One region of the Sulfurovum indicum genome, then DNA from elsewhere that is predicted to be linked to it. Evidence: riboswitches for the same ligand, from Rfam matches in the RefSeq annotation. Region 1 holds a riboswitch; each other region holds the start of a gene.
What was found. Region 1 has a riboswitch for cyclic di-GMP ahead of IMZ28_RS03200 (porin family protein). Riboswitches for the same ligand answer to the same signal wherever they lie in the genome.
Positions count from the first base shown of each region.

Region 1 (2,275 bases):
GTATCTACTTCTCAGTGGTAAGCTTGCTTATTTTTTATTTTAATCAGAGGGAGGTACGGGAGAAGAGGCATTATGTCAAAAAAAACGAGCATCGAATACAAGTAGCGCTTTCATCACCGAAAAAGAGGGTTGTCAGTAAACAAAAGAAACAAACCAAATCCAAAACAGTTCAGAGGCAAAGAAAGAGCACAAAACAAAAAAAGCATACACAGAAAAAAGTGATCAAAGAGAAGGTTGTCAAAAAGGTTGTAAAGAAAAAAGAGCAGAACCTTAGCAGACCCAAAAAGAGGCCCAAAGATCTTTTTGCCAATATTAAAACAGAAAAAAGAAAACCGCTTATCCAGGTTAGCAGCAAGCCAGTTTCAAGTAAACCCAAAAAGCAGTTGTTCGAAATAAGGGAAAAACGCCCAAGTGCGAGTATGCATATCAGTGATTCACTGAAGGTGCAAAAAGAGATGGACAGCGGTGTGGAAGATGCCTATCTTGCAAAGGTGCAGGAGATGCTTGAAGGGTGGCCGGCACAAAGTGATTTTGCCGGTGAGAAGGTTAAAGTACATCTTAAAATAAGACCAAGCGGCTATTTTGAATTTGTCATCAAACGAAAGTCGAACAATCCTGCTTTTAACGAGGCATTGAGTGACTATCTGAAACAGCTGCAGGAGTTTGGCTTCGGTCCTCATAAAGGAAAACGTACTTATCTGTTCGAAGCAGAATTTATTGCAAAAGATTGAGTTGTTTCCCTGCTTTACCATTATTAGTCTGCTGTTTGGTTCTGGCTCTGATGATCATAGAAGTCAAACGTTTCTTAAGTTTTATAGTATAAAATAACAAAATATGATATATTTTGTCATATTTTCTGCAATAAAGCCAAACCTGTTGCGAGGCAGGGACGGAAAGCCATGGGTCTTCCCAAGATCGCCAGGCCGCTCAGAAATCACACATATTTTACAGTTATGCAGCTTAAAAGGCTTCCAGTGTCTTTTTGGAATGCGGGGTGTTCAAGTATGTATCAGGTAGTAAAACTGACTATACATAAAAGGAGAGAAAATGAAAAAGGGAGTATTGTCTTTAGTGTCGATTCTGGCACTGAATGGAGTTGTGTATGCAGGAGGTAATATTGTACTTTCAGAACCAGCAGTGGAAGTACCGGCAGAGGTTTTGACAGGGTTCTATGTAGGTGTAGGCCTTGGACAGGCTGATGTCGATAACGATACCTCAAGGGAGAACTGGGACAGCAGTACACTCCTGTTCCAGGCAGGTTATCAGTTTAACCCGTATGTAGCTGTTGAAGGACGTTACAGTTTTGGTTTTAATATGGATTATGATAAAGGCGTTACACTGGGGACATATAATGGCATACCCCTGGATAATGATTTCTCAAGCTGGGGATTGTATCTAAAACCGATATATCCGATAGGCAATTTCAATCTTTATGCATTGTTAGGATACGGAGGTCTTCAGCTGAGTGATATCAGAGGCGGGGATGCCTATGAGGATGGTCTCCAGTGGGGACTGGGTACAAGCTATAGCGTAACAGAACGTATCTCTGTGTTTATGGACTATGTCTCTTTGTATGATGATACAGGATTTGACTATGTAGGTACATTGGACAGCTGGAATGCCGATACATGGACGATCGGTATCTCGTATAAGTTTTAAAAGGAGTTGGAGATGAGAAGAGTATATAGAAAGATAGCATTGATCGCACTATCGGGTATGGCAATGACAGCCTTAAGTGGATGTTTGGGAACAGGGGGAAGCACTTCGGAGAGTGGAGCAGGAGATGCATTCGGGTCTGCTTATGTGCCGGCTTATCCGACTGAAGCTGATAGCTTTGAAGGAGCAACAGGTGACAACAACATGTCAACTGCATCAACGATAACTGTCGGTGAGCCGTTACAGGGGCGCAGTATTTTCCCTCAAGGTGACTATGACTGGGTCAAGGTAGAGTTGGAGGCAGGAGTTGTGTATGATTTGTTTACAACAAACCTGAATGAAACTGGTGATACATATCTTTATCTGTATGATGATAGTGGAAATGAACTGGATAGTGATGATGATCATATAGACTATGATAGTTTTATAGAGTTTAATGCAACATATACAGGAACTTTTTATTTGAAGGTGCGCTCTTACAGTGTTGAAGAGGCCACTTCATATGAGTTAGGGGTTCGTGTACATATAGATGAAGATAATGACGGATACTCTGAACCATTTGACTGCAATGATAATAATGATACTATTTATCCCTTTGCAACTGAGATAGCAGGTGACG
Region 1 covers NZ_CP063164.1:621,500-623,774, forward strand. Annotated here, with positions in the region: gene IMZ28_RS03195 (TonB C-terminal domain-containing protein) at 1-731, shown strand, start outside; cyclic di-GMP riboswitch class I at 857-931, shown strand; gene IMZ28_RS03200 (porin family protein) at 1,048-1,659, shown strand; gene IMZ28_RS03205 (MopE-related protein) at 1,672-2,275, shown strand, end outside.

Region 2 (2,275 bases), 270 kb from region 1:
TATTTCTTGCAGATTGCCGCTTCCCGTACCGTACCGTCATAGTTTTTGCCGCTGAGTTCATTGTTGTAGATATCTGCCATCTCCGCTACACTCAGAACTGTATTGAAAATCTTTATCTCATCCAGCAAACCATCAAGATATTGACCAAAACCGCCATTAATACTGTCCTGGTCGACACCCAGTTTCAAACCATTCTGGGCAACAGTCAATGCTCCGCTTGCCGTATCTGGGAGTGTCGTACAAACCGGTACCGCGGCAGCTGAGTCCGGATCTATATACACACAGTTGTCCCGACCCGAACGTGTCCAGACGATCTGGTGCCATCCACTGCTGATATCCGGAATTGTCATACCGCTGCTTCTCTCGCCTTTGATCCAGACTTCAACAGTCGTTGCATCCTGAAACCAGAGCAGAGCTTCATTGGCATAAGGCAGTGCTCCTGCCGTATCAGCTGCGGATAAAATCGTCTCATATCCGCTCACTGGTGCTTTAACCCATGCCATGACCGTAAAATCAGTCAAACCATCCATTACATTTTTATCAAGGTTAACCATATTGGTCACCCCGCGCAGATAGCCGCTGCTGTTAATCATAGCATCCGAAGAGAGAGTTGTTGCATCAATGGCAGTTCCGTTATAGCCGTTGCCGCTGCTATCATTGACTTCACCGATGCTGCCATTCCAGTAACACTCGTCCATACGGTACTCGGCAACAGGTGCAGCATATAGAAAGTTGCCTATAAACAAAACCATTGAAATGATTATTCGCACATTCACAGATATACCTTTGTCAAATTGATCTATAGGCAACCTGGCGATCTCATCATCTACTTTCGGGGAAAATATCAGAGACCCATGGCTTTCCGGCCCTGCTTCGCAACAGGTGTGGCAGTTGTGTAAAATTGATTGATATGAGGCAACCTGGCGATCTCATCATCTACTTTCGGGCGAAAATATCAGAGACCCATGGCTTTCCGGCCCTGCTTCACAGCAGGTGTGGCTTTTTCTTTGCTTACAATAAAATGAATATTATACATGCTGTTTTATAAAAAAAATCTTATATATTGCAGAAGGGGTTATTATATCATAAATAAAAAAAAATAAAAACTATAATGATATAAAAATATAAACTATAACTATTATTTTTTTTAATCTATAGTAAATGTCCCAGTTGCTCTTTTTTGGTTTTCAAGTACTCTTTATTATACGGATTCGGGATAATCTGTATAGGAAGTCGTTCTACGATCTCTATAGATCCGAGACTCTCTATCTTTTTTGGATTATTTGTTAGCAACTTGAGCTTTTTAATATCAAAATGGTTTAAAATGAACTCTACGATCTCATAGGTTCTTTCATCGGCAGAAAAGCCCAGCTGATGATTGGCCTCGACAGTATTATAGCCTTTATCCTGAAGCGCATAGGCATTTACCTTGTTGAGCAGACCGATATTCCTTCCTTCCTGGCGGTGGTAGATGAGCATACCTCCCTCTTTGGCTATAAGCTCGAGAGCAAAATGAAGCTGTTCTCCGCAGTCACACTTGACAGACCCGAGCGCATCCCCTGTCAGACACTCGGAATGGACCCTGACTATGGGAGTATCCGGGAGGCTTTCGGTAAAAAGTGCAAGATGTTCTTTCCCCAAACCGTCTTTAAAAGCCTGGATCCTGAAGGTACCGTATTTGGTCGGCAAAGCAGCGATTTGTGATATCTCTATGTTTTTCATGAAGAGATTATACAGAAACAATTAATAATTAATAATTAACAATTAATAATTAGTGTAAAATAACACAAATAATTACAAAAGGTCGTGTATGTTTGCCCGTTTTAGAAGAAAAAGAATTAATCCTGTATTGAGAGATCTTCTACAGGAGACACATTTAAGCGTCAATGACTTCATCTATCCTCTCTTTGCAAGAAGCGGTGAAGGCATCAGGGAAGAAGTAGCTTCCATGCCTGGCGTATATCAGATGAGTATCGATGAGATCGTCAAAGAGTGTGATGTACTTAAAAGACTCGGCATTATGTCTATTATCCTTTTTGGAATCCCGGATGTCAAAGACAGTGTAGGGAGTGATGCGATGTGTGAACACGGCATCATTGCCCAAACAGTAAGAGAAGTCAAAGCAGCACATCCAGAGATGTTCGTTGTAACCGACCTCTGTTTCTGTGAATACACCGATCACGGACACTGTGGTGTACTCGACCCGGTTCTGGAAACAGTTGACAATGACATTACTCTTGACAACCTTGCAAAACAGGCAGTTATTCATGCCAAA
Region 2 covers NZ_CP063164.1:355,110-357,384, reverse strand. Annotated here, with positions in the region: gene IMZ28_RS01875 (LamG domain-containing protein) at 1-776, opposite strand, end outside; cyclic di-GMP riboswitch class I at 802-899, opposite strand; cyclic di-GMP riboswitch class I at 912-1,010, opposite strand; gene ribA (GTP cyclohydrolase II) at 1,153-1,722, opposite strand; gene hemB (porphobilinogen synthase) at 1,811-2,275, shown strand, end outside.
Region 2: linked by a shared signal. The riboswitch ahead of IMZ28_RS01875 (LamG domain-containing protein) and the one ahead of IMZ28_RS03200 (porin family protein) in region 1 are both predicted to bind cyclic di-GMP.

Region 3 (2,275 bases), 120 kb from region 1:
ATAAAAGCAAGGCCACTGTACCGTATTCCAACATTGTTACTTATTCATTTTGGTTAAAAGCATCTCCGCTTTTAATCGAAAATTTTCCCGATGATCCCTTTTTCAGGCGGGGTGATGTCGGCCATCTCGACCACGGAATTCTTATTCTTGTCACGGTAGATTTTCGCAGCCTTAGGCTTGTCTGTACGATCATAAAGTGCTGCAATGTTCTCATTCAGCAGATACTGTGCCATATGCAATCTTACCAACAGAGAGTTAACAAGCGGTCTGTATTCCGATCCCGGATATCGCAGCAGATATCTTTTTGCAGTATTGATACTATCCATGATCAGTTTTTGGTCTTTATAAACATCTTTCACACCGAGAAATGAAGCCTTGAGTTTCATAAATTCCATATATTCACGTCTCTCCTCATCGGCATACCGCTTGTTATACTCATCAAAATAGTAGTTAGCCAACAGATACTCTTCATTCTGCATATGTGCATGCGCAAGCATCATGATGGCTGTCGGCATCAGCGGTGAACGCATATGCTCACTCTTAAGCGAGATATAGTATTCGTCAGCTTTGTCCATATTCTGACTGCTGATACTGTCTGCAATACGCTTATACCAGTAGAGTGCCGGCTTATTGAACTCGGTTACCTCTTCATCACTCCCGCACCCCATCAATACAAAGACCATCGCCAGTCCTAACAAAAGACTCTTTTTTAACTGCATACCTTACCTCATTTTTTGTAATAATTGATTATATCATATCCCAAACTATGTAAAAAGTGTATTAGTAATACCTTCAGAGATGCCAACATAACAAAATTTGTCATTTGTTTGACAAATTGTTTCCAATATCAGCAAAAGATCCCATTTCTTACTTCTTACATTTTTGAAAACCTGAACTATTAATAATAGTTATTTTATATTCATTTTATAAAACCTGTGCTATCCTATGAGTATGAAGTACTCCTATGATGGAAAGCCAAACCCGTTGTGAAGCGGGGACGGAAAGCCACGGATCTGACACAGACAGCCGGGTTACCAACCATAGACATATAGCTAATGTTTGGCTCATCATTGTATGTACTGATAAAGTCTTACCCAAATAATAGATTGGGTTAATAAAGGTGTTATCATGGGAGATCTAATAAAACAATTTTTCAACCTGCTGCTCTTTCCATTGTCATTTCTTAAAAACAGAAAAGACCTTCTTTTTCTCTTGGCAGGGTTGTTCATCATTTCAAACAACAGCTGGGGATCGCCTGTGGGTCAAACTTCTGTAACAGGAGAAGAGCCAACGGCAACCGTCACCTCTCAAGATGAGCATGACGATGATGAGCATGACGATGAAGAGCATGACGATGAAGAGCATGACGATGACGAGCATGATGATGACGAGCATGACGATGACGAGCATGATGATGACGAGCATGATGATGAGCATGATGATGATTCTGATGCTCCTGAGTACCAAAACGAATATACCTGTGGTGTTTTTGGAAGTGTACTGGTCTCCTATACAGGTATAGATATGGTTCAAAATGATGTCTACAATGCCTGTGAGGTTTCAGTTAAAGACTACAATTTTGAAGAAAAAGTGGTCGGGAGCGCAACTGCTCCATCTGTTACCTGCTATGAAGATATGGGAAATACTCTTTGTGAATGTACAGGTGAACACTGCAGTAACGACAATACCTGTACCATTGTTCCAGAACCCACAAACCGTTATGAGCACGACTTTATCTCTACTACAGTAGATACAACTACTGAAACTGATGATGACATTACATTTACCGAACTGGAATACGGCAGTTATACATTTACAAACAACAGTAACGCTGGTGATGGGCAGACGATTACTTTTGATCCTCAATCTACATATAAAGACAACGACAGAAAAGTGATGCTTTTGGGTGATATTGTCAATGACGGAAACAATCAGAAAATGGTATTTAGCGAAGGGGACTACTATTTCAAATCATGGGATATGCAGGGAAACCAGATTGACATTGAAGTGGAAGGAGACGTACGTATCTTCATAGAAGGTGACCTTATTTATGACGGCAACCATGCCAATGCAGAAAACCCTGAAGATTCACTCTTTATTTATGTAGGAGGAGATGCTACCTTTGGAAGTAACGGCGGCGGGAACAGCTGGATCGGAACTTTTCTTTATGTAGAGGGAGATGCTGTAATACAAAACAGTGCAAATGCCGCTGACTTCTTTGGCAGTTTGGTTGTTGAAGGAGCTATTGATATTCAGGGTGAGAATATTAACTTCA
Region 3 covers NZ_CP063164.1:499,779-502,053, reverse strand. Annotated here, with positions in the region: gene IMZ28_RS02560 (outer membrane protein assembly factor BamD) at 72-719, opposite strand; cyclic di-GMP riboswitch class I at 965-1,039, shown strand; gene IMZ28_RS02555 (hypothetical protein) at 1,129-2,275, shown strand, end outside.
Region 3: linked by a shared signal. The riboswitch ahead of IMZ28_RS02555 (hypothetical protein) and the one ahead of IMZ28_RS03200 (porin family protein) in region 1 are both predicted to bind cyclic di-GMP.